DNA from 3 places in the Marinomonas posidonica IVIA-Po-181 genome. Region 2 is predicted to be linked to each of the others. Evidence: predicted binding sites of a transcription regulator. Region 2 holds the regulator's gene; each other region holds the start of a gene.
What was found. Region 2 encodes sigma-54, which starts transcription at its own class of promoters, with help from an activator protein. Its sites were predicted from a motif close to TGGCACNNNNNTTGCTNT; they were not measured.
Positions count from the first base shown of each region.

Region 1: codB (cytosine permease) is a predicted target of sigma-54. The motif match lies at 4,163-4,180, and genes of this name have one in related genera.
Region 3: MAR181_RS15615 (benzaldehyde dehydrogenase) is a predicted target of sigma-54. The motif match lies at 2,759-2,776, and genes of this name have one in related genera.

Region 1 covers NC_015559.1:2,398,005-2,408,992, forward strand. Annotated here, with positions in the region: gene MAR181_RS11165 (DUF2127 domain-containing protein) at 1-78, opposite strand, end outside; gene MAR181_RS18095 (dioxygenase family protein) at 219-1,157, opposite strand; gene katG (catalase/peroxidase HPI) at 1,349-3,547, opposite strand; gene codB (cytosine permease) at 4,235-5,491, shown strand; gene codA (cytosine deaminase) at 5,623-6,870, shown strand; gene MAR181_RS11190 (methyl-accepting chemotaxis protein) at 7,021-9,057, shown strand; gene MAR181_RS11195 (D-2-hydroxyacid dehydrogenase family protein) at 9,062-10,033, opposite strand; gene fadA (acetyl-CoA C-acyltransferase FadA) at 10,213-10,988, opposite strand, start outside.
Region 2 covers NC_015559.1:2,143,642-2,154,629, reverse strand. Annotated here, with positions in the region: gene yjgA (ribosome biogenesis factor YjgA) at 1-420, opposite strand, end outside; gene mgtE (magnesium transporter) at 427-1,776, opposite strand; gene MAR181_RS10110 (HPr family phosphocarrier protein) at 1,783-2,052, opposite strand; gene ptsN (PTS IIA-like nitrogen regulatory protein PtsN) at 2,063-2,512, opposite strand; gene MAR181_RS10100 (RNA polymerase factor sigma-54) at 2,529-4,019, opposite strand; gene lptB (LPS export ABC transporter ATP-binding protein) at 4,095-4,820, opposite strand; gene lptA (lipopolysaccharide transport periplasmic protein LptA) at 4,824-5,330, opposite strand; gene lptC (LPS export ABC transporter periplasmic protein LptC) at 5,314-5,892, opposite strand; gene MAR181_RS10080 (calcium/sodium antiporter) at 5,892-6,872, opposite strand; gene MAR181_RS10075 (ABC transporter ATP-binding protein) at 7,021-7,815, shown strand; gene mlaE (lipid asymmetry maintenance ABC transporter permease subunit MlaE) at 7,812-8,594, shown strand; gene mlaD (outer membrane lipid asymmetry maintenance protein MlaD) at 8,596-9,057, shown strand; gene MAR181_RS10060 (MlaC/ttg2D family ABC transporter substrate-binding protein) at 9,064-9,684, shown strand; gene MAR181_RS10055 (BolA family protein) at 9,936-10,172, shown strand; gene murA (UDP-N-acetylglucosamine 1-carboxyvinyltransferase) at 10,197-10,988, shown strand, end outside.
Region 3 covers NC_015559.1:3,383,899-3,394,886, forward strand. Annotated here, with positions in the region: gene MAR181_RS15605 (2OG-Fe(II) oxygenase family protein) at 1-307, shown strand, start outside; gene MAR181_RS15610 (DsbA family oxidoreductase) at 504-1,157, shown strand; gene MAR181_RS15615 (benzaldehyde dehydrogenase) at 1,241-2,701, opposite strand; gene MAR181_RS15620 (sigma-54-dependent Fis family transcriptional regulator) at 2,975-4,738, shown strand; gene MAR181_RS15625 (coniferyl-alcohol dehydrogenase) at 4,764-5,531, opposite strand; gene MAR181_RS15630 (Crp/Fnr family transcriptional regulator) at 5,809-6,405, opposite strand; gene MAR181_RS15635 (DMT family transporter) at 6,427-7,362, opposite strand; gene MAR181_RS15640 (arylamine N-acetyltransferase family protein) at 7,359-8,186, opposite strand; gene MAR181_RS15645 (sterol desaturase family protein) at 8,259-9,338, opposite strand; gene MAR181_RS15650 (DUF4856 domain-containing protein) at 9,366-10,763, opposite strand; gene MAR181_RS15655 (helix-turn-helix domain-containing protein) at 10,957-10,988, opposite strand, start outside.

The DNA.
Region 1 (10,988 bases), 250 kb from region 2:
CAGACAAGCTAGGCCTAAAGCCAATACGCCTTTGATGCCTTCCATTAAGGCCAGTGCGTTTAAACCTTCAAATTTCATCACATCAGCTTCGTTTAAAAAATATCAGCCTAAGACGCCAACATGACAATACTATGATTTGTATGCACTTTTATAAAAAAAGCCAAACACCTTTCCGAGTTTGGCTGATTGAGCACCTTCCTTGTTTTAAAGACAAAAGATCAACTGGCAAGCATCAAGGTTTTCCATGCCAGCATAGACTTATCTGCCATCGCTTTGGTCGTCATTAAATAGCTTTGATAACCCTGTGTAGGAAACACCGTATCCGTTGAATTCGTTGTGTCTGGGGCACCGTGTCCGGAATAGACCGCTTCATTCACCATAATGTCCTGCGCTAATGCATCGTCAAAACCCACTTGTGTCGTCAGCATAGTGTCTGACGTGGTGATGGTAAGATGAATGTGTACCGCACGACTTACATACCAACCAGGGAAGCAGGTCTCAAAATACACAAAACCATTTTGATCGGTTATTTGCACACCACGGAACCAATCATTGGCTTGATAGGTCTCATCACCGTTTGTACAGAAGTCGACCATTTGCATATCACTGCCACTGTAAACACCTAACGGATCACAATGCCAAATATCCACTTTCGCCCCGACTACTGGTTGACAGTCTTCATCCACCACTTTGAACCATAAGCGAACAGGCAAACCATCACGGCCTGCTGAAATATCTTTGCGAAAACGCGTGCGTGAATAACATGGTCCTTCTGTCGTACGCTCACTGACAAGACAAACATTCTCCTGATTGTCTTGTCTCAGAGGGTTTAAATACACCAAATTTGGGTCCATTGCCTGCGTGCCGCCAGTCAGCCATTTGGCATTAGCCGTCGCTTTGCCAGCCAAGAGTTCTCGTGACGGTGGCGTGCCTGGCATACCATTCGGTGGTGGCATACCGCCCGCACCATTGGGTGGCGGCATACCGCCCTCTCCCATAGGTGGACGACCAGGTCTGTGCATGCCTGAACTACGCTCAGATGAAGTACTTGCACATCCCAACAAGCCGATGAAAGGTAAGGTTAGCAAACTGCCTGTCGCATATTTGAGTACCTTGCGACGTGATATATCAGACGCAACAGAAGGTTTTTTAGCCATAATTCTACTCCCTAGGATAATGGCGCATAACATATCGCGATTCATCGTCTGAAGGTATTTTCTATACAGTTTTTTACATTGCTAAGCGCATTGCTTATGCCATAAAAAGCCTCGCGACTTTGCAGAAGCGAGGCTGTTGTTGGGTAACACAAAGGAAAGACAGCGCATGGTACACGCTGATTCCTAGGAGATTAAGCTAGATCAAAGCGATCTAGTTCCATCACTTTTGTCCATGCTGCTACGAAATCTTTCACAAAATCACCTTGTGAATCAGAGCAAGCATACACTTCAGCGATAGCTCGAAGTTGCGAATTTGATCCAAAGACCAAATCAGCACGAGTCGCAGTCCATTTAATGGCACCCGTATGGCGATCACGACCTTCAAATGCCATTTCATCTTCCGATGTTGGCAACCATTGAGTACCCATATCCAATAAGTTGATAAAGAAATCATTTGTTAGCCTTGCTGTGTTATCACTGAAAACACCGTCGGAGGATCCCCCAACATTGGCTCCCAACATACGAAGACCACCCACCAAAACCGTCATTTCTGGTGCCGATAAAGTCAACAACTGGGCTCTGTCTAACAACATTTCTTCTGATGATATTGTGAACTTAGCTTTCTGGTAATTTCTAAAACCATCGACCACTGGCTCCAATACAGAAAAAGAGTCAATGTCCGTTTGTTGCTGAGTAGCGTCACCACGACCGGGCGTAAACGGTACTTGAATATCATAACCTGCCGCTTTGGCGCCTTGCTCCACACCAACCGAGCCCGCTAAAACAATCAGATCAGCCATTGAAATCTGTTTACCACTGCTCTGCGCTTGATTGAATTTCGCTTGAATTGCTTCTAGCTTCGTCAAAACCAATGCCAACTGCTCAGGTTGATTAACGGCCCAATCTTTTTGTGGCGCTAAACGAATACGAGCGCCATTGGCTCCTCCTCGCATGTCAGAACCACGGTAAGTAGAAGCGGATGCCCAAGCCGTTGACACCATTTGCGAAACACTCAAACCGGACTCGGCAATGTTCGCTTTTAATATTGTAATATCATCGGCATCAATCACAGACTGGGTGCTTTCTGAAATAGGGTCTTGCCAAATCAACTCTTCTTTTGGCACTAAAGGTCCTAAATAACGCTCAACTGGCCCCATATCTCGGTGAGTCAACTTGTACCAAGCTCTTGCAAACGCATCCGCTAATTGATCGGGGTTTTCATGGAAGCGTTTTGAGATTTCAGCATAAATAGGGTCTACTTTTAATGCCATATCAGCCGTCGACATCATAGGCGCATGTCGTCTGCTCGCATCATGAGCATCTGGCACGGCGTCAGCTAGAGCACCGGCTTTGGGCTTCCATTGTGTGGCTCCTGCAGGACTCGTGGTTAATTCCCAATCATATCCTAGCAAGGTATCAAAGTATCCGTTGTCCCATTGAATAGGGTTTGGTGTCCAAGCACCTTCTAAACCACTTGAAATGGTATCAACGCCATGTCCAGCACCTTGACTGTTACGCCATCCGAAACCTTGTTCTGCCATCCCTGCGGCTTCTGGATCGACACCAACTTGAGCCGCATCACCTGCTCCATGGGTTTTACCAAAGGTATGCCCCCCCGCAACCAAGGCAACCGTTTCTTCATCGTTCATTGCCATACGAGCAAAGGTATCACGAATATCATGTGCTGATGCTAATGCATCAGGCTGACCATTTGGTCCTTCAGGGTTAACGTAAATCAGACCCATTTGGACGGCAGCAAGTGGGTTTTCTAGTTCACGATCTCCCGTGTAACGCTCGTCATCAAGCCAAGTTGTTTCGGTACCCCAGTAGATATCATCTTCTGGTTCCCACACATCCACTCGACCACCAGCAAAACCAAAGGTTTTGAATCCCATCGACTCTAAAGCACAGTTACCGGCTAGAATCATCAAATCGGCCCAAGAAATTTTACGGCCATATTTCTGTTTAATCGGCCAAAGTAAACGACGAGCCTTATCCAAGTTAACATTATCTGGCCAGCTGTTCAGTGGGGCAAAGCGCTGTGTTCCTGAGGTTGCACCACCACGACCGTCTGCCGTACGGTATGTACCTGCACTGTGCCATGCCATGCGGATAAAGAAAGGGCCATAATGCCCGTAATCGGCTGGCCACCAATCTTGAGAATCCGTCATTAAGGCATACAAATCTTGGCGCACAGCGTCCAAATCTAAACTATTGAAGGCTGCTGCGTAGTCAAAATCCCCCATTGGATTCGATTTTTTTGAATGTTGATGCAGTACTTTTATATTTAATTGGTTAGGCCACCAATCTTTATTGGAGGTACCGCGTCCAGCAGACTGTGTTGCACCAACGGCACCATGATTAAAAGGACATTTGCTTTCGTTCGACATAACCTTCTCCTGCTTGATATGTTCATCGGCATTGACTGACTCAAAGCCATATTGTTTCTTTATATTATTGGAGTAGAGATTGACTCTCTGTTAGGTATATTTATAAGACTATTGATAAATAACATCTAATAAATAAAAACTAACTCTCTGATAGTCTATGAGCAGACTTACCACTAAACTGGCCATAATTTAGTGCATTCAGTGAATCGTTTTTGTTCTTCTCATCAGCAAGATAGAACACAATGATACAAAGTGCATAACCCTAGGGAAGGTGCGAATAAGTCTTCTGAACGTCAGCCTTATCAGAGAAACTGCCTATCACTCTTAACACAGCGCGGCCGTTTCTCTGAAAGACCCGAAGGGCATGGGCTAAGCTCTCTTTATTCTTTGTTAAGCTTGTTGCCAATAGACTGTATTGGACGGCGAAACTTGCCTCGAATAAAAGAGCGTTATTCCCACGCTGCCCCCGACAGAGATGTAGAGGATTAGAGCAACGCAGGAGCGGTTGCCGAGGAACACGTTACCGTAGCCAGTGAACTTGTTCGTTCCTTCCCTAGCAGTCGATTTTTAGGTATTTCACCAACAAGTCATGATAGGTGAAAATTTAACCAAAACTGGTTCATAAGTTGCTTTGTAAATTAAGTAGACCTCACACGCAAAGTCAGAAAATAACGAAAGGAGAGAGTAATGAATCAATCTGATTATCCGTTGACAGAAGTTCCGCTAAAAGCACGTCGAGGGTTATTACCCATGACATTTCTATTACTTGGCTTCACTTTCTTTACCGCCACCATGTGGGCTGGCGGTACGTTAGGTAAGGCTTTTTCCTTCTCAGAACTGATACTGGTTGTTTTTGTTGGCAACCTATTGCTTGGGGTCTATGCATCCTTATTGGCCTTCATTGCTTTTAAAAGCGGTTTAAATAGTGTGCTTATGGGGCGCTTTTGTTTTGGTGAGATCGGCAGCAAATTAGCAGATTTTATTTTAGGATTTACGCAAATTGGCTGGTATGCATGGGGCACCGCCACGCTGGCCATTGTGTTAGTCAAGGTCACCGGCCTCCCTGAGGTTTGGCAAACCCCATTAATGGTTCTGTTTGGTATGGCTTTTTGTATTACCGCCATGATTGGCTTTAAAGGTATGGAGATACTGTCTCGTATCTCAGTCCCATTAATGCTGTTGTTCATTCTGATCAGTCTATACACAGGCTTAGTTGATGTGGGTGGTGTCGCAAATTTATTCGGCATGACCCCAAGCACTCAGCTGAACATTACCGCCGCGATGACCATCGTCATAGGCACCTTTGTCAGTGGTGCAACTCAAGCCACTAATTGGAGCCGCTTTGCGAACAGCAGCAAGGTGGCCATTTGGGCGACCATGGCCGCGTTTTTTATTGGTAATGGGTTAATGGTATTCACTGGCGCATTGGGGACCCTAATCTATCAACAAGCCGATATTGTTGATGTTATGTTGGCACAAGGGTTTGTGGTGTTAGCCGTGTTGATGCTGTTTCTCAACATTTGGACGACTCAAGACAATACCATTTACAACTTTGCTGTGGCTGGCTGCAATTTACTGAGAACCGATAAACGTCGCACTGTCACCTTGGTTGGCGCCGCGATTGGTACGGTACTGGCGGTATTTGGTATGTACCATTACCTCATCCCATTCCTTGTACTGTTGGGCACCTTTATTCCACCCATTGGCGGAGTCATCATGGCCGATTTCTGGGTACGCCACAAAGGACAATATCCATCATTGGAATCGGTTACCCTGCCCGCTTTTCATTGGCAAGGTCTGCTGGCCTATGCCATCGCATCGACGGCTGCTTATTCGTCTCCCATTCTGCCTCCTATTGTTGGCGTCATTAGCGCCATATCCATTTACGCTGTGTTAACCTTGATCACTCAAGGTCAATCTAAAGCCGCCATGAATAACCAATAAGAATGACAAGACCCCTTAATGGGGTCTTAACTGACAAAATGGGCTCCTAGATAGAGCAAATACGCTGTTACCATCATCCTATTGATGGGCTGATAGATAATCACTGCCACAACACGTGACTAAGGACTTTTATGCAGATCATCAATGCGCGTTTACGCCAACGACCAGAACTATTTTCCATTCAAATTGAACAGGGTGTGTTTCACAAAATTGAAGTACAACGTCAAGTAATCAAGGCCACAGCACAACAAATTGATGCCGAACAGAATTTAGTCTGCGCCCCTTTTGTTGAACCCCACATACATCTGGATGCGGCTCTTACCGCTGGCGAGCCTGAGTGGAACCAAAGCGGCACATTATTCGAAGGCATAGAACGTTGGCGACAGCGTAAACCCATGCTGGATGAAGCGGACATTCGCCGCCGCGTATTAGCCACCATTGAATTGCTGGTACAGAATGGCGTTCAGGCGATTCGTACTCATGCGGATACGACCGACCCTACGCTAATTGGCATAAAAACACTGTGTGCCATTCGAGATGAACTGAAAGACAAAATAGACATACAAGTCGTGGCCTTTCCTCAGGATGGCATGTTGTCTTATCCAAATGGGCTGGCGTTAATGGAGCAAGCACTTGAAATTGGTGCCGATGTTGTGGGCGGCATTCCTCATTTTGAATACACCCGAGAATTGGGCGAAGAATCGGTTAAAACCATCATCTCTTTAGCGCGTAAATATGATCGTTTAATCGATGTTCATTGCGATGAAATTGATGACCCTAATTCACGTTTTTTAGAGTTTCTTGCCTACCAAGCGCTACGCTTCGATATGGGAGACAAGGTCACAGCCAGTCACACAACGGCCATGCATTCCTATGACAACGCCTACTGCTCAAAACTCTTCCGATTACTTAAAAATTCCAGCATCAATTTCATTTCTTGTCCGACAGAAAGCATTCACCTTCAAGGTCGTTTTGACACCTTCCCCAAACGTCGAGGCGTCACCAGAGTAAAAGAACTATTAGAAGCCGGCATGAATGTCTGTTTAGGGCAAGATTCCATTTTTGACCCTTGGTATTCATTAGGCAACGGAAAATTATTGCGAACATTGGATTTTGCTCTGCACATCTGCCAAATGATGGGCTATCAGGACTATCGTCAAGCGCTCGATTTGATTACGGATAACAGTGCCAAAACCCTATGCTTAGAAAACTATGGCATCAAAGAAGGCCACCCGGCTAACTTTATTTTGTTAGAAGGCGAAGACGATTACAGCGTCATTCGACGTCAAGGAGAAGTTCTATTATCCATTCGTGAAGGCAAAATCATCATGCAACGACAAGCATCAAAAATAGTAACATTGGATTATCTGATGGATTAAAACAACTCATTACTCATGGCTAAAGAATTGTATAAGCCTTTATTTTTACTAAAATTTACAAATTAAATGAATACAAATTTGGCGTAATACTTCCCTGTTAACCTAGACTATTTTTCGTACAGTCTAAATTTGAAAGTAAAGGGAATCACAATGCGTATTCATTCAATTCGACTAAAAGTTATGATGCCTATCATATCTCTTGCCCTCATTTTAGTGGCGTTATTTCTATTCATGATGTTTATGAGTAATTTTCAAAAACACTCAATGATGGTGCAAACAGAGCATTACTTCGAAGCGATTTCTGAAGTTCTCAATGCCGACCGTGATATATATCAAGCTCGTTTGGCACAAGAGAAATTATATGCAAACGATGGTAACCGAGAAGAAAACTTACAAGATTATGAAGACAACGCCCAGCAAGTTTATGATCGTTTTCAGTTGTATCTAAAACATCTCGAAGACGAGCCAGATGAATTAACCAAGCCTTTCGACACGTTTGAAGCTCTTTATAATCAATGGCTGTCTGCCAGCAATCAATTGGTCGTTACATCACGGGCTCAGGTTACCATCTCACAAGAGTTCCTAGAGCTTGATGAGAAATTCATGGTCATCCGAAACATGTTGGATGAAGCAGGTGAAAATCTAAGAGATCACACTCATGCAATGGAAGAAAAGCATGGCGCTGATCTGGATTTGCAGAATTATATTGAAGCAATAGGCGAAGTACTAAATGCCGACAGGGATCTATATCAGGCGAGACTGAGTCAGCAAAAAATCATTAATGGCGTTGGTAACTTTGAAGAAAACAAACAATTTTTCCGTGAAAATACCCAACAAGCCTTACAGCGTTTCAATACCTACCGTAGCGTTTTAGTCAAAGAGCCTTTTCTCACCAACCCATATCGTGAATTCGATACCTTATTTAATGAGTGGTTACAAGCAAGTGAGACACTTATTGACTCTCCTAATATTGAAACCAAAATTATGCTCTCAGACAGTTTTATGGTAGCGGACAAGACATTTACCGACATTCGAAACCTGCTAGATAATGCCGGCGAAGCGGTCAGAAATTACTCTAGAACGGTTGAAGATGCCACCCAAGAGAAGGTTAAGTTTTACCAAGATATTGCCATGGTTGTCATTGTCATCGCCTTTTTAATTGCCATGGGATTTGGCTACTTCATCCCGCTTAAATTAACAAGAAATATCACGAACATGACCCAGCGCATAAAAGAGATTGCAGAAGGCGATGGTGATTTAACCCAAAAAATTAATTCAGCCTCAAAAGATGAATTAGGAGATTTAGCAGGGGAATTCGATGGGTTTGTGGAACAACTTCGCCTGATTATTGCCAGCATTCATAAACAATCTACCTCACTAGGTAAAATGACTCATGATTTAAAAAGCGCATCAGACGATACCACTCAAATCACCAATACCCTAGCCAACGTTTCGGATTCTATTGTCAGTGCGGGTCACGAAATGAATATGGCCAATCAGCAGATGGAAGATGTCGCTACCGAAACCGCCGCGGAAGCCACAACGTCAACCAACCTGATTCAACAAGGCATTGGAGCCGTCAAAACCTCTCACGATGCGATTGCTGGTTTGATCGGCGATATAGAGGAATCATTAACAAGGGCCAAGGAACTAGAAGAAAGCTCGGAAGCCATTGCATCGGTACTGGAAGTGATTCGCAATATTGCCGAACAAACCAATCTCTTAGCATTGAATGCCGCCATTGAAGCCGCTCGCGCTGGGGAACAAGGAAGAGGCTTTGCCGTGGTTGCCGATGAAGTTCGTACCCTTGCTACCCGTACCCAAGACAGTACCGACGAAATAGAAACCACCATCGATCAACTAAAAGTCAATGTCAAAAAATCCTTGAGTGTCACACAAAGCAGCCGTTCTAATGTGAACAACACGGCCTCTAACTTTGATGAGGTCATTCAAACCTTTGATTCTTTAAAAGAGTCTTTTGATAAGGTTCAAAACATGGCCGCTCAAACCGCACAAGCCACACAGGAGCAATCCACCGTTGCGAATAGCATTAACGAGAATCTCGTGTCATTAAAAGAACAAACAGAAAAAGCGGAAGACATTTCCTCTCTCGTCAGAAACCAGTCAGAGCAAATTTCCAAACTTTATCAGGGGCTCAATAAACAAGTTGGCAGCTTTAAAGTCTAGCCTTCTACCCCATTGCACGACGGACAAGTTGCTGTGGTTTTCCAGCCGCGAACGCCACAGCATTGTCAAAAGCAGCGTTGAAATACAATTCATAGCTGTTTTGCTCAACATAACCAAGATGAGGCGAGCACAATACATTTGGTAAGGTTAACAGGGGTTCATTGTTTTTGTTGGCAGGCTCTTGTTCGTACACATCAAGCGCGGCTTGTTTAGTGGGTGTGGTTGATAACACATCGTATAGAGCACCAGACTCAACCAATTCAGCCCGACTGATATTGACAAACAAGGCGTCGGATTTCATCCTCGCTAAATCGGCTTTTGTGACACAATGCTTAGTAGCATCATGCAAACGCAGATGCAGTGACACTATGTCAGCGGTTTGGAAAAACTCCGCTTTGGTCTGAGCCGCCAACAAGCCGTCGTCTAACGCTTTTTGGCGTGACGATTCACTGCCCCATACCATCACTTGCATGCCAAACACCTTACCAAATTGAGCAATCCTCTGACCGATTTTTCCATAGCCCCAAATACCTAACATTTTGCCATTGAGCACACGCCCTAAGCCCAGCTCTTTGGAAGATTGCCAAACACCCTGCTGGAGTTGACTCACATAAGTCGGTATACGGCGACTCGCTGCCATAATCAACGCCCAACAGAGCTCGGCAGGGGCAACAGGAGAGCCGACACCTTCCGCCACTTCGACGCCATACTGGTGACACAATGCTGGGTCTAAATGATTGCTGACCTTGCCTGTCTGACTAATGAGTTTCAAATTAGGCAAACGCGACAACAGTGTTTCGGTAATAGGCGTTCGCTCACGAATCAACACTAAGATATCCACATCGATCAATTTCGCGACCAACTCGTCTTCATTGAAGGTGTCATTGAAAACCACCACCTGATGATCTTTTAACAAGGCGAAACAGGCCAGATGTTTCACACTGTCTTGATAGTCATCCAATACGGCCATCTTCATACTTAACTCCTTGGTACAAATGTGAACAGACATTTTAATTGGTTATCATGATACAGAAACGCTATAGAGTCACGATGGCGGACCCGTTTACAGGCCAAAAAAAGCCCCACTCAAGGTGGGGCAAAAGACAGAAGTTAGAGATAGATCTTATCGAAGTAGCATTCGATAAGTTATCAGCATCACACTCGCTCGAAGACGGTTGCGATGCCCTGCCCCATGCCGATGCACATGGTAGCAAGCCCGAGTGTTGCGTCTTTATCACGCATCACGTTAAGCAGAGTAGTGGAAATACGTGTACCCGAGCACCCTAGAGGGTGCCCAAGGGCAATCGCACCACCGTTTAGATTGACTTTATCATCAACCAAATCAATCAATTTAAGGTCTTTCAAGACAGGGATAGACTGGGCGGCAAAGGCTTCATTCAATTCCACCATATCGATATCATCGATGGTCAAACCAGCGCGCTTCAGTGCTTTTTTAGTCGCTGGTACTGGGCCATAACCCATGATCGCCGGATCACAACCCGCCACCGCCATGCTACGTACTTTGGCAATTGGCGTTAGACCCAAGTCTTGTGCTTTTTGTGCGGACATCATCAACATAGCCGATGCCCCATCCGACAAAGCGGAAGAAGTACCCGCGGTTACCGTACCCACTTTCGGCATGAATACAGGCTTCAACCCGCCAAGAGATTCCATCGAGGTTTCTGGACGGATCACCTCATCTACCTCGACTAAGATTTTATTGCCATCCGCGTCATGACCTTCAATGGCGACAAGCTCATTGTCAAAACGTCCTTGCAAGGTGGCCTCGTGCGCCAATCGATGTGAACGGACCGCAAATGCATCTTGCGCTTCGCGGCTCACACCGTGCATTTTACCCAACATTTCCGCTGTCACACCCATCATCATGGACGCTTTCGCCATGTGCTTAGACAGAGCCGGGTTCACATCGA
Region 2 (10,988 bases):
ACGTAGTAACTGAATGTCTTGGATTTCAGGGTGATCGGCCAGATAGTTTGATAGCTCTTCTTTGCTGTTTTCTCCGATTAAAGCATCACGCTTTATTTCCAGTTGATGGAAGAGTTTATTGTAGGCCGCTGAAGTCGAGTCAAACAAAGCAATGCGTTGATCAATTGCTTCATAGTCTTCCGTACGCATCACCTTGCCAATGTACTGTAAATGTCTTCTGGTGGCTTCGTGGTGCTTGATACGATCGGCTTCGGCTAGAGCATCCCTTAGAGTGTCGGACATAGGAACTTTCTTTTGCTGATTCTTACTAAGCTTCAATAGCTTTTTGCCGATCTCTTGCAAGGCTTCCATTTCGCGCTTGATCTGAGTTTTGCTCTTAGGGATGTCTTCTTCGTTTTCGAATTGATCAAAATCTGTCATGGGAACCTATACAAGAAAAATAGTCGCGAGTCCGAGGAAAGATAAGAATCCAACCACATCGGTCACGGTAGTCAAAATTACACTGCCCGCTAAAGCGGGATCGATACCAATCTTTTTTAAGAAGATTGGTAATAATGTACCTGTTGTTGCAGCAAACAATAGATTAATAATGGTCGCGCCTGCAATGATATAGGCAATCTTTACGTTGTCAAACCAGATGGCCGTTAATGCTGCGATAACACTGGCCCAGAGTAGGCCGTTAATCATGCCCACAATCAATTCTCGATTGAGTAGCCATTTGGCATTGGTCGAGCCAATTTGATTGAGGGCGATGCCGCGAATGACCAAGGTGAGCACCTGAGATCCGGCTATGCCGCCCATGCTGGCGACAATTGGCATTAAAATCGCTAGGGCAACCACTTGGTCTAGGGTGTTCTGGAATAGGCCTATAACATAAGAGGCGATAAAAGCAGTAATAAGATTTATGCCAAGCCAAACAGCACGTCGTTTGGTGGTTTTCAAAATGGGAGAGAAGGTATCTTCATCATCGTCGAGGCCCGCCATACTTAACATAGAGTGTTCAGCTTCATCGCGAATAACGTCGACCACGTCATCAATGGTAATACGACCTAATAGTTTCTTGCTGTCGCCATCAATAACAGGGGCAGACACTAAGTCCATCTTCTCAAACAATTGAGCGACTTCACTGGCTGGGGTGTCGGCATTAATAACGGTGCAGTCGGTGTCCATAATATCGCGTACTGTGTTTTCAGGATCACTGACTAACAATTTGGTCAGTGTTAAGGTGCCTAGAAGGCGATCAGAGCGACTGACAACAAGTAGGTTGTCTGTCATGTCTGGAAGGCTAGAGTGGCGACGTAAGTAGCGGAACACAATATCAACTGTAATGTTGGGTCGAATGGTGATGGTATCCGTGTTCATCAAACCGCCAGCAGAATCTTCAGAGTAGCTTAATAGTGCTTCTACTCGGGTTCTGTCCTGGGCGGTCATGGAGGACAGAACTTCTTTTACAATCGTTTCTGGTAAGTGTTGTAATAAATCGGCTAGGTCATCACTTTCAAAATGTTCGGATACAGCAACCAATCGTTCTGTATCCATTTCTTTCATGAACTGTACACCAATGTCTTCCGTTAGATATTGGAGTACTTCACCTTCATTATTAGAATCGATTAGCTCCCAAAGAAGTTTTCGTTCTTTTGGTGGGGAGGATTCAAGTAAGCGTGCGACGTCTTGTGCTGGCAGTGCACCGTTAAGCAAATATCTGATCTGCATCGTGGCACCAGACTCGAGGGACTCCGATACCGTTTGCAGATGACTTAACGTTTTTTCTGACATCGAGTATTACTCGTCTTCGCCAAAACGATTGTTAATTAATTCAACGACGGCTTTAATTGCGTCTTCTTCGTCTTCACCATTGGTTTTGATGAGAATTTCAGTGCCTTTTCCAGCGGCTAACATCATCATGGCCATGATGCTTTTACCATCAACATTACGGCCTTCTTTTTCAATGGTGATGTCGCAAGAGAAGCGAGAAGTGGTTTCAACGAGCTTGCCAGCGGCGCGAGCATGCAGACCAAGCTTGTTAATGATGGTGATGGTTTCTTCCTGCATGCTGTGCTCCTTAAATTAATGATTCAAAGCTGATATATAAGTCTTCATTACTCTGTGCGGCACGCAGCTTGGCTAAAGCGTCTGGTGACTGAGCTAATTCAGCAATTTGTGCCAAGGTAGATAAATGATGATCGCATTCATTCGGAGGTACGATGAGGGCAAAAATCAAATCCACAGGCTGTTTATCAATTGAATCAAAGTCGATAGGTGTTTGTAACGACATCACCACGATCGCAGTATGATTGGCGGATTCCAAGCGACAATGAGGAATGGCAATGCCATTACCAATGCCTGTACTGCCTAATTTTTCACGGCCTAATAACGCGTCATACACAGCTTCATTGTCGCAGTGCAAGCGATTGGAGGTGATCTCGGCTAAGCTTTCTAGAACGCGCTTTTTGCTGACAATGTCTTGTTTGGCAAGTACGAGTTCGGCTTTTACTAGTGAGTTTAATGGCATGATAACTTTATACCTGTTAAATCAATCTTTTACGTTCATTTGAAGGAGGGATGTTCATCGCCTCTCGATATTTTGCAACGGTTCGTCGTGCAACTTGAATGCCTTGATCGGCTAAAATGGTGGCCAATTTGTTATCGCTTAACGGTTTTTTAGCAGGTTCATCGGCGACCAACTTTTTAATCATAGCTCGAATCGCGGTGGAAGAACATTCGCCACCAGAAGCGGTGTTTACATGGCTGGAGAAGAAGAATTTCAGCTCAAAAATGCCTTTTGGTGTGTGCATATATTTTTGCGTGGTGACACGTGAGATCGTTGATTCGTGCATCCCAACTTCTTCCGCAACATCATGAAGAACCATGGGTTTCATGGCTTCTTCACCTAATTCAAAGAAATCAATTTGTCGACTGACAATGCAGCTAGCGACTTTTAACAGTGTTTCATTACGGCTTTGTAAACTCTTCATGAACCATTTGGCTTCTTGTAGAGAGTTTTTAATATAGCTGACATCTTCTGCCGTTGACGCGGTATTTGCCATGGCAGAGTAGGTTTCATTGATTTTAATAGGTGGTAAAGCGTCGTTATTTAACTCAACCTGCCAGGTGCCGTTGCGTTTTTTGACTGAAACATCAGGAATCACATAATCCGTATCGTCTTCATCGATGGCGGAGCCAGGTCGAGGGTTAAGTTGTTGGATTAGATGAATGACTTCTTTTAACGCTTCGTCTTTTAGCTTGGTTTTGCGACTTAGTTGGACAAAGTCTCGGCTGCCTAAAAGAGGTAGATAATGGCTAATCAGATTTTGTGTGCTTTTATAAAGAGGGTGATCCTGAAACGCTTCAAATTGAACCAGTAGGCAATCGCGTAGGTCGGTTGAGCATACGCCAATAGGATCAAACCTTTGTAATCTGTGTTGTACGGCGTGAATCTCATCTAGCTCGAGCTCTTCAAGGTCCAAGCTTAAAGATTCTAAAATGTCTTCTAGCGTGGTGCTTAAATACCCATCGGGTTGAACACAATCCACAATAGCGTAAGCAATTTCCAGGTCTCGATCGGACATGTGAGTGAGGTTCAATTGCCAGATCAAATGGTCTTGAATGCTTTCAGCCGGGGCGTTGCGGCTTTCGAAGTCCATTTCATTGTCAAAACTATTGGAATCACTGACCGCCGCAGAACTTTGATAAGTGTCATCCCAATTACTATCAATGGAGAGTTCTTCAGGGATGCTTTCTGTCCACTCGGATTCTAAACGTGCTTCTTCGCCTGATTCATTATCATTGAGATTGTTGTCCTTATTGGTTTCGGTGTCCGTTTTTGCTTCAATGCTAGTGGGAAGTTCAGGCGATGTGGTTTCGTCATCGTCTAGCTCGAGTAATGGATTAGATTCAAGAAATTCGTGAATTTCCTGCTTTAAATCCAGCGTCGAAAGCTGCAGCAAGCGAATGGCTTGCTGCAGTTGTGGGGTCATGGTTAATTGTTGACCGAGCTTTAGCTGTAAAGACTGCTTCATGGAGCAACTCTGTCTGTTTTATTAAATTGGAACGAGTTATGCATACTACTCCCTTTCTACAACAATGATAAGGGGTTACAGGCGGAAGTCGTCGCCTAAATAGACTTTTTTCACTTGTTCGTTATTGATAATGTCGCTGGCTTCACCAGAGGCAATGATATAACCGTTGCCTACGATATAGGCTTTATCGCAAATGTCCAAGGTTTCTCGAACATTGTGATCGGTAATTAAAACGCCAATGCCGCTGTCCTGTAAATGTTTAATAATGAGTTTGATATCACCCACAGAAATAGGATCGACACCAGCAAAAGGTTCATCTAATAAGATGAACTTAGGATTCATAGCAAGGGCTCTGGCGATTTCAACTCGTCGACGTTCGCCACCCGATAGTGCCATTCCCAGGTTTTTGCGAATGTGGGTAATGTGAAATTCTTCCAGCAGAGATTCCAGTCTTTCTTTTTGTTGGGCTTTGGTTAGGCCTTTACGAGTTTCTAAGATGGCTGAAATATTGTCTTCGACTGACATTTTTCTAAAGATTGACGCTTCTTGCGGTAAGTAACCAACCCCTTTTTGAGCGCGAACATGCATGGCGTCTTGAGTGATGTCTTGATCGTCAATGAAAATCCCACCGGCATCGTTCGCGACCATGCCGACAATCATATAAAAACAGGTGGTTTTACCTGCTCCATTTGGTCCTAATAGTCCAACCGCTTGCCCTGATTCAACGGCAATGGAGACATCTTTTACCACGGGTCTTTTTTTGTAACTTTTGGCTAGGTTTTTTGCTTCTAGTCTTGCCATGAATTATTTTGCCTTGGCTGCTTGTGGTTTTAAGGTCATGGAAACTCGACCTTTGTCTTTTTTCTCGGCAGTGAAGGTGCCGTCTTGGATCATGTAGAGAATGTAATCAGCTGAGATCGAGTTTTGCATGCGGCTTAAATAGCCATCCCCTATGATCTCAAGCTTGTTCTCGTCCGTCGCATAATGAATTTCATTGCCTTTGCTGATGACAATGTTACCACTCCAATCCACTTGCTGACTGAATTTTGCCGGCTTGCCTGAGGCCTCAAGGCTGCTGAATTGTTGTGTTTCTGGATTGCTAGTGACTTTTAAGTATTGGGCTTGGATTTCAATGGATCCTTGCTTAACGAACACGTTGCCCTTGTAGATAGCTTGGCCTGTATTTTGATCAAAAGATGCTTCATCCGCTTGAATTTCTAATGGCTTTTCAATGTCATTAGGGAGAGCAAAGGTGTATTGGCTTATTGCGAGTAGGGTGATTAAACCTGTGGTTTTAGTGAATCGTTTCATAATTTCCTCGTACAGATCCCGTCATAATGACTTCTTCTGAATTGATATAGGTCGTAATGGTGCCCGCGGAAGTCTTACCTTGAGTCGATGTAAGGGTCGCATTTCCTTGGCTAGTTAATGATTTGTCTTGATCTAAATAATGAATTGCATCGGCGTTCAATAAAATGTCTTCAGATTGTTGGTACTTTTTGACGGCTTCCGCGTTATTGGTCAGTAAAATGTCATTGCTGCCATCTTCTATAATGCCTTGCTGGGCTTCTGCGTGCCAACTGCTATCGGTCGAGTAGCGATCGACATTGGGCTGTTCTAAAAGCGTTTTGGCGGCTTGAATATAATGAAGTGTTTGTTTGGCATGGATGGCTTCGATTAATTTCCCCTGAGCATCAAATCGTTGGGCTTTAACGTCGGTAATGAAATAGTCAGGTGTGCTGCTAAGAGACTCTGTCGCCACTAGGTTTACCTTGGGGGTCGTTTGATACCAAAACAAAGCAACTGCGATGATGGCGAAGGCTGCCATCAAAATCGCGACGCGAAAGGATTTGTTAGGATGTTGCGAAGACATTAAATTGGTCCACTAATACTAAGTATGAATAAGTATAAGGCGTAAGAGGCCAGTAGGGGTAGACCTACCCATCTTGGAATGCTGGTATTTTTGGCTTTTTTGAAGAGAATAATAGCGATTACCAGTGCTAAAGTTAGACCAAGAGTCCAAGGGTAATCACGAGTAAGGACGTTGTGATCAATGATGCCTGGTGCAATGAGGGCGGGTAATGGCAATACGGTTGCTAGGTTGAAAATGTTCGAGCCTAGAATATTACCGATGGCGATATCATGATGGCCTTTTCTAACGCTACTGATTGAAGCGGCTAGTTCAGGCAGGCTGGTGCCAATGGCAACAATGGTTAACCCAATGATTAATTCGCTGACGCCAAGTTGAGTCGCAATTCCAATTGCTCCCCACACAAGTAATTTAGAACTGCCAATTAAAACAGTCAATCCTATTATCGCAATGAATAATGATTTACCGACGGGGCTGCCATCGTCTTCTGGTAATTCCTCTGTCAATTCACTGGATAGGTCTTTGCTGCCACGTAATAGAATGAAAAGTATGGCGATAAACGCCGTGATTAAAAGAATGCCATCCCAAATGCCTAAAAACTGGTCGTAAATTAAAATACCGCTTAGAAGGGTTATGCCGAGTACTAATGGAGCTTCTTTTGTGGACAAGCCTGGTGCGATGGGAATGGCTGAAAACAACAAGCTGGCTCCCAGTACAAGCGCAATATTGGCAATATTGGAACCGAGTACGTTGCCAACCGCAATTTCTGGAGCTTGGTCAAGTGCGGCAATAGTGGAGACCACCATTTCTGGAGCGGAAGTGCCAAGGGCGACAAGAGTAATACCGATAATGATTGGGCTAACATTCATTTTCTCGGCAACCAGAGCAGAATGTTCGATGAATTTGTCAGAGCTAAGAACTAATAGAATCAACCCAGCAATCAGGGCTACAGAAAACAACAACATGATGAAGGTATTACTCATAATTTCAGGAGCTACCATTTAAAGAGGTTTGGCGTTTAAATTCAAGGCTTGACCTAGGAAACAAATTGTATTTAAGAATGTGAGATTTTATTTTTAAAAATGCAATGATAGTATCAGTCGATATTCGCTAGGGAATAAGGGTGTATTAGTGGTTGATGCTTACATAGAAGTTCATGATCTTAGTTTTTATAGGGGAGACAGAGCCATTTATGAAAATGTCTCTTTGACTATCCCGAAAGGCAAGGTAACAGCCGTAATGGGCCCAAGTGGTACAGGTAAGACGACACTGTTAAGGTTGATTGCCGCTCAGTTGTTTCCCGATCTGGGGCGTATTCTGGTGGCTGGGCAGGATGTACACAGTTTATCGAGAAAAGACTTGTACAAAATTCGCAAGAAAATGGGAATGCTGTTTCAAAGTGGCGCTTTGTTTAGTGATATGTCGGTGGCTGAGAATATTGCTTTTCCATTAGAAGAGCATACTCAGCTGGGCCGAACAGAAATTGATGCAATTGTGCTTGAAAAACTGCACAGTGTTGGGTTACGTGGCGCGGCAAATTTGATGCCTTCGGAGCTCTCTGGTGGTATGGCTCGAAGAGTGGCGCTTGCAAGAGCGATTGCTTTGGACCCTGATTTGGTAATGTATGATGAACCTTTTACAGGGCAAGATCCTATTTCCAAAGGCGTGCTAGTGAAATTGATACGTCAATTGAATGATGCGGCTAACATTACCTCTGTTTTGGTGTCACATGATGTAGAAGAATCCTTATCCATTGCAGATCACGTGTGTATCCTGGCAGGGGGGCACTTAATTGCAGAAGGTCCACCAGAGCAAATTCAAGCCTCCACCGATCCGCAGGTTATGCAATTTCTTCGAGGAGAACCTGATGGTCCCGTGCCCTTCCACTACCCAGAAACGTCAGAAAGCCAAGGAGTATCCCAATGAATATGTTAATGGGCTTGGGGGCTTGGTTTTTAAACTGGCTTGAAGCGGTTGGTCGTGCTGGAATATTTCTAGCTCAGAGTGTTTTGCGCATACCAGTACGTTTTAAAGAATCGGTTCGACTTTTAGTCAACCAGCTGTATGCGGTTGGTGTGTTGTCCTTGGTGATCGTAGTCGTGTCGGGTGCCTTTATTGGTATGGTCTTGGCGTTGCAAGGTTATAGTATTTTATCAAAGTTTGGTTCTGAAGAAGCGGTGGGGCAGTTGCTAGCCTTGTCCTTGTTACGAGAGTTGGCACCTGTGGTTACCGCTTTATTATTTGCTGGTCGAGCTGGTTCCTCTTTGACGGCCGAAATTGGTTTGATGAAAGCCACGGAGCAGTTATCCAGTTATGAGATGATGGGGGTGGATCCGTTAAGGCGAATCATTGCGCCACGTTTCATTGCTGGGGTGATATGTCTGCCTTTGCTAAGTATCATTTTTTCGGCCACAGGTATCATTGGTGGGTTGGTTGTGTCTGTTGGGTGGCTCGGCGTTCATGATGGCGCGTTTTGGTCTTTGATGCAGCAATCTGTGTATTTTGATACAGATATTATGAATGGTTTTATAAAGGCGTTGTGCTTTTCCGTTGTAGTGACTTGGATCGCTGTCTATCAAGGTTATGAGTGTGTGCCAACTTCAGAAGGGATAGGCAAAGCTACCACACGTACTGTGGTGTTGGGGTCATTGGCCATTTTGGCATTGGATTTTGTTTTAACGGCAGCCATGTTTGGGGATTTTTAGAATGAGAAGTAAGCGTACTGAATTGTTAGTAGGTTGTTTTATATTATTAGGTGTTGCAGCGTTTGTTTATTTGGCGGTGCAAGTAAGTGGTTTGGCTTTTTCAGCAAAAAAAGATACTTACCAAATTGTTGCAAGGTTTGATGATATCGGCGGTTTAACCAGTCGTTCTAAGGTCACTATCGCTGGGGTGACGGTTGGTACTGTCGAATCCATTTCGTTCGATAAAGACTTGTATATGGGTTTAGTCAAAATGAACATTAATACAGATGTTGATAATATCCCCACAGACAGCTCAATCGCGATTTTAACCAGTGGCTTGCTTGGTGAAAAATACTTAGGCATTACCATCGGGGCTGATGAAGAGGTATTGCAGGAGGGTGGGGAGATATTTGATACGCAATCCGCTCTGGTACTTGAAAATTTGATTAGTCAGTTCCTGTTTAAATCGGGCGACTCGGAGTAAATGCTTATGTTTAAGGTGCTTTCTAGGGTTTTGCTGTTGGTGTCTCTTTTGTCTGTTAATTCTATTTGGGCGAAAGGCGAAGAGGGCGCAAGGGACGCTGTTGTGAAGGTTGTGGCTGCTTTCCGTGATGATATTGTTCAGGATAAAGCGTTTTTGTCGCAAAACCCCTCTATTCTAGAAGAGCGAGTCGATCGAATTTTGGCAAAAGTAGTCAATTTTGACGATTTTTCTCGTAAAGTCATGGGTAAGTATTATCGTCGAGCAACGCCTGAGCAAAGGACGCGTTTTGCGACCGTTACAAAAGACACATTGTTGCGTACTTACGGTGCGTCATTGCTCGAGTTAGACCCTGATAGAATCAATGTGAAGCCTTTAGGGCCGCAGGGTCGAGGGCGTGAAACCAAAGTCAATGTGGACTTTCAAATGGCAGACGGTGGCTTGTTAAATATTATTTTCTACATGGAAGAATCCAAACAGCAGCAATGGCTATTAAGCAATGTGGTGATTAACAATATCAACTTTGGTCTAACTTTTCGCAAACAGTTTGGTGTGATGATGGAGCAGAACCGAAATGATATTGAAAAGGCCATAGGCGCTTGGAAAGCATCATTGGCGAAAAAGTCTTAAATCGCAAATAAATGAATGCATTTGTGAATCCGCTTTCAGTTGATGAAAGCGGATTTTTTTGTTTTAAAGATCAAAACCGAGTTAGATTGGTCTGTTACTACTCTTAAGAAATGAGTGATAAGCGTCATCAATCGATAAAATGTTAGAAAACAATTGCTTTTTTATTAATTGAATCGTGAGAGGGTGTTAAGAAGTTGGCTTGACTAGGGTAGAATATCGTCATTAAAGAACAATTTATGATTGGAGCGACTGTGAACGCAGGTGAAGTAAAAGCACTTTTGGAATCTTCTATCCGTGAGAGTGAAGTTCTTGCTGAAGGAGAGGGTTGTAATTTTAGAGTAGTTGTCGTGTCGAGCGAATTTGAAGGCATGTCAACGGTGAAAAGGCAGCAGCTAGTTTATTCGCATTTACAAGAGGCTATTGCCAGTGGTGCTATTCACGCCGTTACCATGAAAACTTACACGCCTGAACAAGCCAGTAAGTTGTAAAAAATATTATAAGAGATTGATTGTATGGATAAGCTTCTAATTACGGGTGGATCGCCCCTAAATGGTGTTGTACGAGCTTCAGGTGCTAAAAATGCGGCCTTACCTATCTTGGCGGCAACCTTGTTAACCAAGGATTTAATTACTATTAAAAATTTACCTCATTTACATGACATTACCACCATGTTGGAACTTTTAGGTTCTATGGGGTGTGGTGTGGTTGTGGATGAGAAAATGAGTGTGCAACTTGATATTTCGACACTCAATAATTGTGAAGCACCTTATGAATTGGTTAAGACCATGCGTGCTTCTATCTTGGTTTTGGGGCCATTAGTTAGTCATTTTGGCCGCGCTGTTGTGTCCTTGCCTGGTGGTTGTGCTATTGGTAGTCGTCCTGTTGATCTGCACTTACGTGGTTTAGAGGCAATGGGGGCAAAAATTGATGTGACAGGCGGTAACATCGTCGCTACGGTCGATGGGCGTTTGCAGGGTGCTCGAATTTTCTTTGATAAAGTCACGGTAACAGGTACCGAGAACTTGTTAATGGCCGCTACCTTAGCGGAAGGTCAAACTGTCTTGGAAAATGCTGCCCGTGAGCCAGAAGTGGTTGATTTGGCGGAATGTTTAATCGCCATGGGAGCAAAAATCACCGGTCATGGTACGGATACTATTGTGATTGAGGGTGTTGAAGCGCTAAATGGCACGACTTACCCTGTTATGCCAGATCGCATTGAGACTGGCACCTTCCTAGTGGCGGCTGCGATTACTGGCGGCAAAGTGAAAGTGATTGATACCGATGTTAAATCATTAGAGGCGGTT
Region 3 (10,988 bases), 1.2 Mb from region 2:
ACTGACTATCCTACCGTCGGCTAATGAGCCTGGCTTACAAGTCAAAGCCAAAGATGGCTCTTGGATGGACGTACCTTGTGACTTCGGTACCTTGATCATTAACATTGGTGACATGCTACAAGAAGCCTCTGGTGGCTACTTTCCCTCTACGTCGCATCGAGTCGTGAACCCGGAAGGTGCAGATAAAACCAAGTCACGTATTTCCTTACCTTTGTTTTTACACCCAAAACCAGAGGTAGTCTTGTCAGATCGCTATACCGCCAAGAGCTATTTGCATGAACGCTTAGTCGAATTGGGCGTGATTTAATTGAACTCTAAAAGAAAAAAGGCGACGGTTTAAGTCGCCTTTTTTCTTTCTAGTGACCTTAGATGGTAATCCCCTTCTCTATCCTTACGTATCGTGCAAATTCTGCGCATCTTGCTGGTTATTTCAGCTAAATGCCTTTAATTTGTTTGGAATGCCCATAACAAGTTTCTAATCATTATTTTTTAGGTATGACATTATGAGCACCTCTCTTAATATTCAGTTTGTTTCAGACATCATGTGCCCTTGGTGCGTTGTCGGTCTGGGGAATTTGAACAAAGCTCTAGATCAATTAGATGACTCTGTTACCGTCGATCTAACGTTCCAACCCTTTGAGTTGAACCCAAATATGCCTGCGGAAGGACAGAATGTTCGTGAACATATCATCGAAAAATATGGCATATCCGAACAAGAATCCGATCAAAACCGAGCCATGATTCAAGCCCGCGGTAAGGAGGTCGACTTCAACTTTAATTTTACCTCTGACAGCCGTATGCGAAATTCATTTGATGCGCATCGCCTTCTGCATTGGGCAGGTGCTCAAGGCAAGCAAGCTGAATTAAAAGCGTCCTTGTTTAAAGCTCACTTTACTCACAACCAAGACGTGAGCGACTATTCAGTATTAGCCAATCTAGCCGCCAGTGTGGATTTAGATTTAGCCGAAGCGAAGGCCATATTAGAGGGTCAGCATTATGCTGATGAGGTTCGAGAGCAAGAAGCATTTTGGCAGCAAAACGGCATCAGTTCCGTACCGACAGTGATCATCAATAACAAATACGCGATCTCAGGTGGGCAACCGGCAGACGTTTTCAAAAGTGCTTTGGAGGAAATTATGGCAAAAGACGCCGAATAAATTCTTCATATATTTTTCAATAGCAAACAATAAAATGCCCCTACCATGGGGCATTTTTGTTACTAACGATTCACCTCACCAGACTAAAAAGGATAAGGTGTAGCACTCGCTTTTACCGTCATCCATTGCCAGTGAGTATACAAATCCCAATCTGCAGGACCACAGACTGCATTGCCATTGCCCGATGCACCACAACCACCAAATGGGTTAATGCATTCATCGTTTACCGTCTGATCGTTAATATGCAGTAAGCCAACATGCAGCTGAGAACCAATAGCCTGAGCACGAGAAAGATCGTTCGAAATCACCGCCCCAGCCAAACCGTACTCAGTATTATTCGCCAGCTCAATCGCTTCATGATCGTCTTTAAAGCTCACCAAGTTCACGACTGGACCGAAGATTTCTTCATCAAACGAGCGCATCCCTGGAGTCACACCGCTCAGCACGGTAGGTGCATAAAATGGACCATTAAAGGTGCCACCCACTTCCAACTTAGCACCAGCAGCGACCGTATCCTTTACAATGGAATTAATTTTCAGCATCTGACGTTGATTGATAATTGGCCCAAGTGCGACTTCCTCCGTTGCAGGATTACCAACGGGCAAATGACTGGCCTTTTCAACGATTTTTGCGGTGAGTGCTTCAGCAATGCTTTCTTGTACCAGAATGCGTCCTGATGCCATGCAAATTTGTCCTTGATGGAAATAGGCTCCCCAGGCAATATTACTGGCTGCCACATCTAGATCCGCATCTTCCAAAACAATCAAAGAGCTTTTTCCTCCCAACTCTAAAGACACTTTTTTCAAATTTCGGCCACAGGCTTCACCCACTTTACGACCCGCTGCCGTCGACCCAGTGAACGCCACCATCTGCACTTCGGGTGCGGCACACAAGGCTTCACCCGCTTCCACACCACCAGGTAACACTTGGAATAGACCTTTTGGAAAACCGGCTTCTTCCAATGCCATGGCGAGAATAAAGCCACCTGTAACAGGGGTTTGTGGATCAGGCTTAGTGACTACAGCATTGCCTGTTGCTAGCGCTGGTGCAATAGAACGAATGGATAAAATCAGAGGAAAATTAAAGGGCGAAATAACACCAACAACACCAAGTGGTTGACGCTTTGCATAAGATTGACGATCTGGCGTAGAAGGTAAGGTTAAACCATTTGGCTCCAATGTCATATTGGCAGCCAATTGAAGAATTAGAATAGCTTCTTTGATTTCATGCATTCCTTTAGGAATGATGCCACCCGTTTCACGGGCCACATAAAAGGCAAGATCATCAAAATTTGTTTGCAGAAATTGTGCGGCTTTATGAAATAAAGCGGCTTTGTCGCGAGGTGCCACCGCAGACCAAACCTTCTGAGCTTGGCTGGCTTGCTGACAAGCCGTATAAATATCGTCGGCACTGGCCATCGCCACTTGGCTTAATACTTCTCCAGTTGCAGGCTCTATCACCTCTTGTGTTTGCTTGGCCACAGGCCAATCACCATTAAAAAATTTACCTGACCACTTTTGTGATGCCAATACAGAATTAGACATAGGTTTGTTCTCCTGTTTATTTTTATTAGAAATCCACTGTCATGGGATTCCAATACAAGAGCAATCCTTATGCCGCCTGCAATAGACTCTCGATAGTAATTTTCAATAACAAGCTAACACATTGAATTAAATGATATTTTAAAAAAAATAAGAAAAGAACATCGCCTTAAACACTCTATCTTCACGCTAATGGCTTGACGATATCATCAAAATCGATTCAGACTTAAAAACTAAATTGATCATTTCATCAAGTGAATGAGGAAGTACAAAATAATGACAAACACACATCGTATTTCACTGGCTGACATGGCGAAAGAGAGTCGTAAGGTCTTATTAAAAGGCAGTTCAAAAGAACTCAATGGACAACACTACCCTTCCTTAGATGACCTTACTGAGTGCCTCTCATTTTCGCCTGGCGATGGTCGTATCTGGTTAGAAGATCAACGCATGATATTGCTGCACAGCTCATCCTTTGGCTTACTGAGACAAGAATTAATCGACTCCGTAGGGTTAGAAAAGTCCCGTGACATTTTAACAAGAACAGGCTATTTATCTGGCATAAGGGACGCGGATTTAATCCGCAAACGCTGGCCAGATGCAGAACCAGCCGCCATTTTCGAAGCAGGAACAAGACTGCATGGGTTAGAAGGCTTGGTGAAAGTGGAAACGGTTCATTTTGAGTTTGATACCGAAAAAGGCTTGTACCATGGTGAATTTCTTTGGCACCACAGCGCCGAAGTAGAAGAACACATTGCCGCTTACGGTCTTGGCAGTGCCCCCGTTTGCTGGATGGAATTAGGGTACGCCATAGGGTATGTATCAGGTCTGGTGGGATCGCTTGTGGTGTTCCGCGAAGTCGAATGCCAATCTATGGGGCATTCAGTTTGTCGAGTCATTGGAAAATCAGTGGAACTTTGGGACAGTGTTGAAGAGGACATTCGCTTTCTTAATGTGTCGTCGAAGAACACCAAAAAAGAACTCAAATCGGCGCCGGAATTTGAATCCGTAACGCCAACGGAAGCATCCGAAGAAACGACTATGATTGGTGTTTCAGCTGCTTTCAGCGCCGCCAATCATGCCTTACAAAAAGTCGCTCCTACCAGTGCTACTGTGCTATTTACAGGGGAATCCGGTGCTGGCAAAGAATTGTTTGCCAGCATGTTGCATCAGTTCAGTCGCCAAACAGGTCCATTTATCGCCTTTAATTGTGCTGCGCTACCTGAAAACCTGTTGGAATCTGAGTTATTTGGGGTTGAAAAAGGGGCTTTTACAGGCGCTTCTCACAGTCGACCGGGGCGCTTCGAACGCGCCAATGGCGGCACATTATTTTTGGATGAAATTGGCACTCTCAACCTAACTGGCCAAGGTAAGTTACTGCGAGCCCTACAGGAAAAAGAGATTGAAAGGGTGGGCGGTATATCCCCCATTAAAATCAATGTTCGAGTCGTTGCTGCGACCAATATTGATCTCAAAGCCGCGGTTAAACGAGGTGAATTTCGTGAAGATTTATTTTTTCGCCTGAATGTTTTTCCAATACACCTGCCGCCGTTACGAGAAAGAAAAGCGGACATCCCCCTATTAGTCGATCACTTCTACCGCTACTTTTGTCAGTTACATCAAAGAGCGCCAACAGGCTTCACTCAGAATGCTCGCCGTGGTTTATTTAATTACGACTTTCCTGGCAATATTCGAGAATTACAAAACTTAATTGAACGGGGGGTGATTGCTTCTGAGGAACATGAATTGATTGAATTACACCACCTATTCCGTAACGAAGCGATCCCAGATGAAGTCATTTACTCCGTTAATCAACAAGGCGCATTAAGTCAAGCACAGACGATGCAAGAGTCAGATGACGTACTCGCCCGTATATCTCAATTTGTTGCAGGAGAAACCTCATTGGATCTTGAAGCATTAGAACTCAGTTTATTGCAGCAAGCTGTTGACAGTGCAGAAGGCAATCTTTCTGAAGCTGCTCGACGAGTCGGTTTAAGTCGACCTCAATTGGCGTATCGACTTAAAAAAAGGCCCAATTAAGGGCCTTAAGGATATCTTCCCTCGATTAGATGTAAGTGGACGCCAAACCACCATCAATCGGAATGTTCGCGCCACACACCCAACGCGATTGATCTGAGCATAAAAAGGCAATCACTTCTGCCACTTCATCTGAGTACGCTGGACGAATCATACGACCCGCGTCTTCTTGCACTCGCTTTTCTCCTAGCATAGAGACGAAATCGCCTAAAATTGGCGTCATTACTGGGCCAGGTGCGACACAGTTCATACGAATAGCATGATCTCTAAACCAAGCTAAAGCCTGTTGTGTCGTCCACACAATCAGGGCTTCCTTAAAATATTGGTAACAGGTTTCTTGTTCAACTGGGTGCTTGGCTAGCCATTTCGCACCATCATCATAATGCTCAATCGCAGCCAGCTCTTTGTGCTCAACCAAACGTTCCGGCCAAGCGGCACCCAAGATAGAAGCCACATTCACAACACTGGCTCCCTGACTAAACTGTGGAATCAAAGATTGCGTTAAGTGTCTCAAACCAAGGTAATTTACTCGACCAACTAGGTCTGCTTGAGAGGTGCCCGGTACACCTGCAATATTACACAACCCATCAATTTGATCCGGTAACTGCTTGATCGCTTGATCAATTGCATCAGGATCTCCAAGGTCAATTTGGATAAAACCGTCTAGTGTCAAACTGGCCTCATTGCGATCCATTCCAATAACCTTAGCACCGTGAAATCGAGCCAGTTTTGCGACATCTGCTCCAATACCTGAAGACACTCCAGTAACAACAATTGTTTTATTCGCTAGCATCATATTCTCTTCCCCTTATTTTTATTATGAAATATATGTCATCAGCACTTACTCTTAAGAAAAGCACTCAGATTGAGGGAATTGCATGGACTGTGCCCAAACACAAAAGAGCCGAATTAAAAAATCATATTAAACATCTAATCCATTGATATTTATTTGTTTTATAGAAAAAAGTAGAGAAACACTAAAGGCTATATCAGCTCTTTAGCCAAAAAGCCTCTTTAATCAAATGATAAAAAAGTCATGATGAACACAAGGTAGGTTTGATGATTTCAGAGAATCAAGCCTCTGGTTTTAACCTGATTTTTTGACGAATTCGGCTCAAAGCCACTGGTGTAATGCCCAGATAGGAGGCAATTTGTTGTTGCGGAATCGAATCTTTCAGGTCGGGGTAATCAACACAAAAGTCTAAATAGCGACGCTCTGCAGAATGTTCAACAAAAGCACTTTCTCGTTGATCTTTCTTGAGGAATATTTGCTCCATAAAACGACTGTAGTAAGTTAAGAATCCTAAGTCTTGATGCATTTGTTCATAAAACGACAACCAGTCATAGGAGCTAATAACACAGTCCTGTAAAGCTTGAATACCAAACAAGGTTGGAGAATTTTCCACCATGGCCCGCGTTGAACCAATGACTTTCGGCGCTCGCACAAAGGTTTTAGTAAACTCTTTGCCTTCCTCTGAAGTGTTGACATAACGAACCAAGCCTTTATGAAGAAAGAAAATCCTTTGAGCATACTCACCCTGACGGAACAAATAGTCTCCTTTACTGACCGCATGAAACGTCATCGGGAGAGTCAGCGATTGCCAGTTAATCTCATAGCCTTGCTCTGAAAAGTATTGCTGAAAACTGACCAATAACTGTGCTTTATCCATTTTGCCTACCTATTCCTTATATTAGGTCACTAATTTAGCCATTTTGTTCTGATAATCAATCATATACAACGCAATCAACAATATACCTACACCAGCAGCAAAGCCAACATTCAACAACAAACTCCAATTCAATGTCGTCAGCGCCACATAGCAAGCCACCCAGACAGGTATCGTGTATGTGGCAGCCAATAAACGATTCGCGCCTAAGCGGATCACTAGCTTTTGCTGCAACATGAAGGTAAACAAGGTAGTAAAGATGGTTAAATATAAGGTATTAGACCAAAAACCCAGTTCCAGCCATTCAACTTGCTCCAAATGCCCCCATAAGAGAGTGATGGGCAACAGCCACAGAGAACCAAACAGCATAATCATAAAAGCCCCTTGCAAGGCACCAATAGAACGTCCCCACTTCTGAACCAAGACCACGTGTAACGCCAACAAAACACAAGATGCTAAAAAGACATAATCGCCTTTATTCCATACCAACATGCCCGTATCTTGCGTGGAAAACAGCACCATCATTGCTCCAATCGATCCTAATAAGAAGCCCAATACTTTTCCCCACGAAGTGGATTCTTTTAACCACACTCGCGCCACGGCAACGCCCATTAAAGGCACTAGAGTATAAAGAACCGATGTATGCAGTGGCGTGGTCGATTCCAGTGCAACAAACATCCCAATAAAAAAACCAACTAAGGCACCACTGATCAAAAAGTAATGCAACAATCTCTGCGGAGAGGAAAAAAGGCCTTTGAGTGTCCAAGTTGATGCATCGCACTGTGACCCACGCGTTCGGTAATTATTCAGAAAAATTACCGCCGTCATGAGCCCTAAAGCCACGATAAAACGAAGAAAAGATGTGGCAATTGGGCTCGCATAAACCGCCATATTGCCTGACACGACAAAAGAAGAAGCCATCAAAATAGCCCAAACGAAAAGCAGCACAAAAGGGTTCATTCTGCCTCTCCCTCTAATGCAAGTAACCTTGGTGCCACAAAACGGTCAAATAAATGCTGAGCAATGACAGGTTCGACATCCACATTAAACACCTGCAACAAGGTGGAATGGAGGTCTTCTGCTGAACAGATAAAACGCTCTTCTTCATGACCATTCTGACGGGTGAAAAGCACATGATTGCGTATACCAACCGTGCGATTGAAATCTTTAATGCTGGCAACCAGGTTATTCACAAACGCTGCCTTAGGGTATTTGGATGAAAAGAAATTCCCTATCACACAATCTTCATCTGTGTATTCAGCCAAATCAAAACGATACAAGGTATGAAAGCTGCCAGACCTTTCTATCTGCAAATCATACTCACCGCCCTGCTCCACAATTCGATAGTTTTCATGACCGATTTTCTGCTCCAAACCTGATTGCAGCAGCAAGGGGGAAATAGGACAATCTGCGCCAAAGCCAACATCAAGGAGATACGCCTTTCCATCAATATTGACCAGCGTAACGCGATGAGTACGGGGACGATCTATTTCTTGTCCATTTAATACCCTAGCCATCACCAAACGTACCGAATAACCAAGGCTTTTCAATAACTCAAATGCTAACTTATTGTGTTCAAAGCAATACCCACCTAACCCATGGACCACAATTTTTTCATAAACATTGGTTAGATCAAGAGACACCTCTTCTCCGAGCAGTACCGCCAAACTATTAAAACTGTACTTCGCTATGTGTGCCGCCTGCAATTGCCCCACAAATGCCAGTGACAATTCCTCAGGTGTCGATAGCTTGAGGTCAGTTAAATAAGCGTGTAAATCAGACATCCGTATTTTTCCTCTGGGTTTCACAATAGTCAGCAGAGTACATTGAAATACAGTTAGAAGAATTAACCTAGGTTAAGTGGCATAAAAAAGTGAGGTAGTGGAAACAAGAATCATAATAACGACTGGCATTTTCGCCAAAAGGTGACGTTTCATACTCTCAAACGCATATCGAAAGGGCTCTACATACATGGCTAACAATCCCTTGTCATCAAAACTGGTATTAGTACCGAATACCAGATCTTGTTGCCAATCTGCTTGCTTCCAAGAACCAAATATTCTGTCCCAAAGCGCTAATACCACACCAAAATTACAGTCATAGTCCTCCACCGCAGAGGAATGGTGACGCTGGTGTTGTGCGGGTGAAATCCACCATTTTTCACCACGGCCATAACTCAAAGTCACATGGGAATGACGTAGATTGGCACCCAATACATTAAATACGAAGGTAAATATGGAAACGCCCCATACTGTGTAAAGCGATACCTGCCCAGGAAACAAACTGACAAAACCAGCAATACAAATAGCTTGAATCAAGGACGAACGCAAAAAGAATAACATGCCCTCCACAGGGTGCGTACGGAACACAGTGATAGGCGTCAACACTTTTGCACTATGGTGCACCCGATGAAACGCCCATAAAGCAGGCCATTTATGCAACATGCGGTGCAAATAGAAACGGCTAAAGTCGTCTAGCAGAAAATAGCACAAAGTGAATAAGGCAATGACATAGCCAGTTGGTAAGCTTATTAGGTCACCCAAGTGTGGCGACCAATTCTGACTTTGATAATACAACCAGGTGGTCAGTAACACGCTGCTGAGCAATCGCGGCGACAAAAACGCCATCACATAGCGATTGATAAAGAAAATGGCATAGTCGATTCGGGCCGATTTGTGCCACCAAACCCTAGGCGAAAAAAGTCTTTTGAGGTGTTGTTTGAATTGACCAGGATAACGCCAAGCAATAAAACCAAGCGCCACGACGAAGGCCGATACCAGATACCAGATCGACACCCGTTTCTGCACGCTTTGTAAATCCGCCAGCGTCTGCTGTAACACGCTCATCAACCAGTCAAGATACGTCATGGACACATAAGAGAAAGCTAAGACACTATTAAAATAGCAGAAATCACATGAAAATAAGAGAAGGCCCATGACCTTCTCTTATTTGATGCTCACACATTAGTCGTTTTCAGCACTCACACCCGTATTCAGGTTTTTCATTAGATCAGAAATCCCTGCAGTACGATCATTCAGCTTCGCTTTCAATGCAAATTTCTCAGCCAAATGCACTTGCAGTTTCAGCATGTTCAGCTTGTACTCATTCATAGAAATACTCTTACCTTGAATGAAAGCACCGTCTGCACCCACTGCAACCACTTGCGAATCACCGAACAACACCGGACTGAAACCGGTTAAGCGATTCAACTGAACTTGCGTCTCGCCCAACTCACGACCAGCCGCTTGCAGCGATAAAGTAAAGCCTTTCAACTCCCCCCAATGTTTCACATAGTTGCGATATGGCTTAGCAATATCACCATTGGACTTCTCGGCTTGTTGTAAAGTTTCAATGTCTTTGTACACACTGCCAGCGTATTTAAACGCCGCCTCGGCAATGACTTTCTGCCAGTTGCCAGCAATCACTTTGGCGTAGGCTTGCAACTCTTGTCGCTCAGTATTAGACAGTTTCTCACCTTGCGCATCTTGGATCAGCTTACGACCATCGTAAAAGGCTTTCATGATGGTATGGAAATATCTTGTGCCACCTGACGCATCAACACTTGCTGCATAATAGGCATGAGCAAACGCCATTTCAGATTTCAGATCCACCGCACCGTCTTTATTGAAGTCGGCCTTAGCAAACACTTCTGGCTTCATTTTCGTGATGTTGACGACTTCTTTTGGCGTTAAGCGCAAAGAATGAATGGGGGCGCCAAAGTAACCAAAGGCTTCGTCCCAAACATGTTCTTTGCCTGTGTACGCCACACCGTCTTTGTACGCTTTGTCATTAGGATGCACATCCGCACCTAACTTCTCATCCAAATAATGGTTTACCGCTTTGTTATAGAACACGGCACCCATGGAGAATTTAGAGATCAACTGAATGTAGTCGTAACCATTAACTGGGTCGAAGCCGCCTTTTGTTTTTGCCGCTTGCACTATCATGCTGTTTAGCACTTCAGCCGCCGTCATATTACCTGGCCAGCCTGTTACCACACCCTTGTAAGCACTGGTGGCCAAATCTTTTCCTGATGACAATTCATCCATTTTGGTTTGTTTAATCGCAAAGCCTTTCTTAGAAACTGGGTCGATAATGTCACGACCAGCCGCCGTTCCTGAGAAGTATAGATTCAACTCGTCAAGCAGAGCTTGATTGTCGTTACCCTTGCCTTGCTTACTCAACACCTTGATCGAGTTATGCAATGCGTGACGCGCTATTTGTCCGCCATATGACACTGAGCTTGTTTTATCGCCCTGATAGTCCTTTAAAGTAATGCCAAATTCATAGGTTGGTTCTGCTGCCTGCGTGGCCCCCGCCATGCTTAACATCAGCAAAGATAAAACCCATTTATTTTTCATATTGAACCTCTAGTCATACTCACGCTGAGTATTTTGTTATTTTAAAATATGCAAAAAAATCGCAAGAAGGAACAAAGATACTATTGATTCTTATTTTTACTTAATGAAAAAAAACTATTGATTTATATAAAGTGTTTATAACTGAGTATAATAAAGAAAAACGAAGGCTAAAAGAGAGAACCTAACGACAAAATTAACATCGCCACTCTAAGGTTTGAGAAGGCT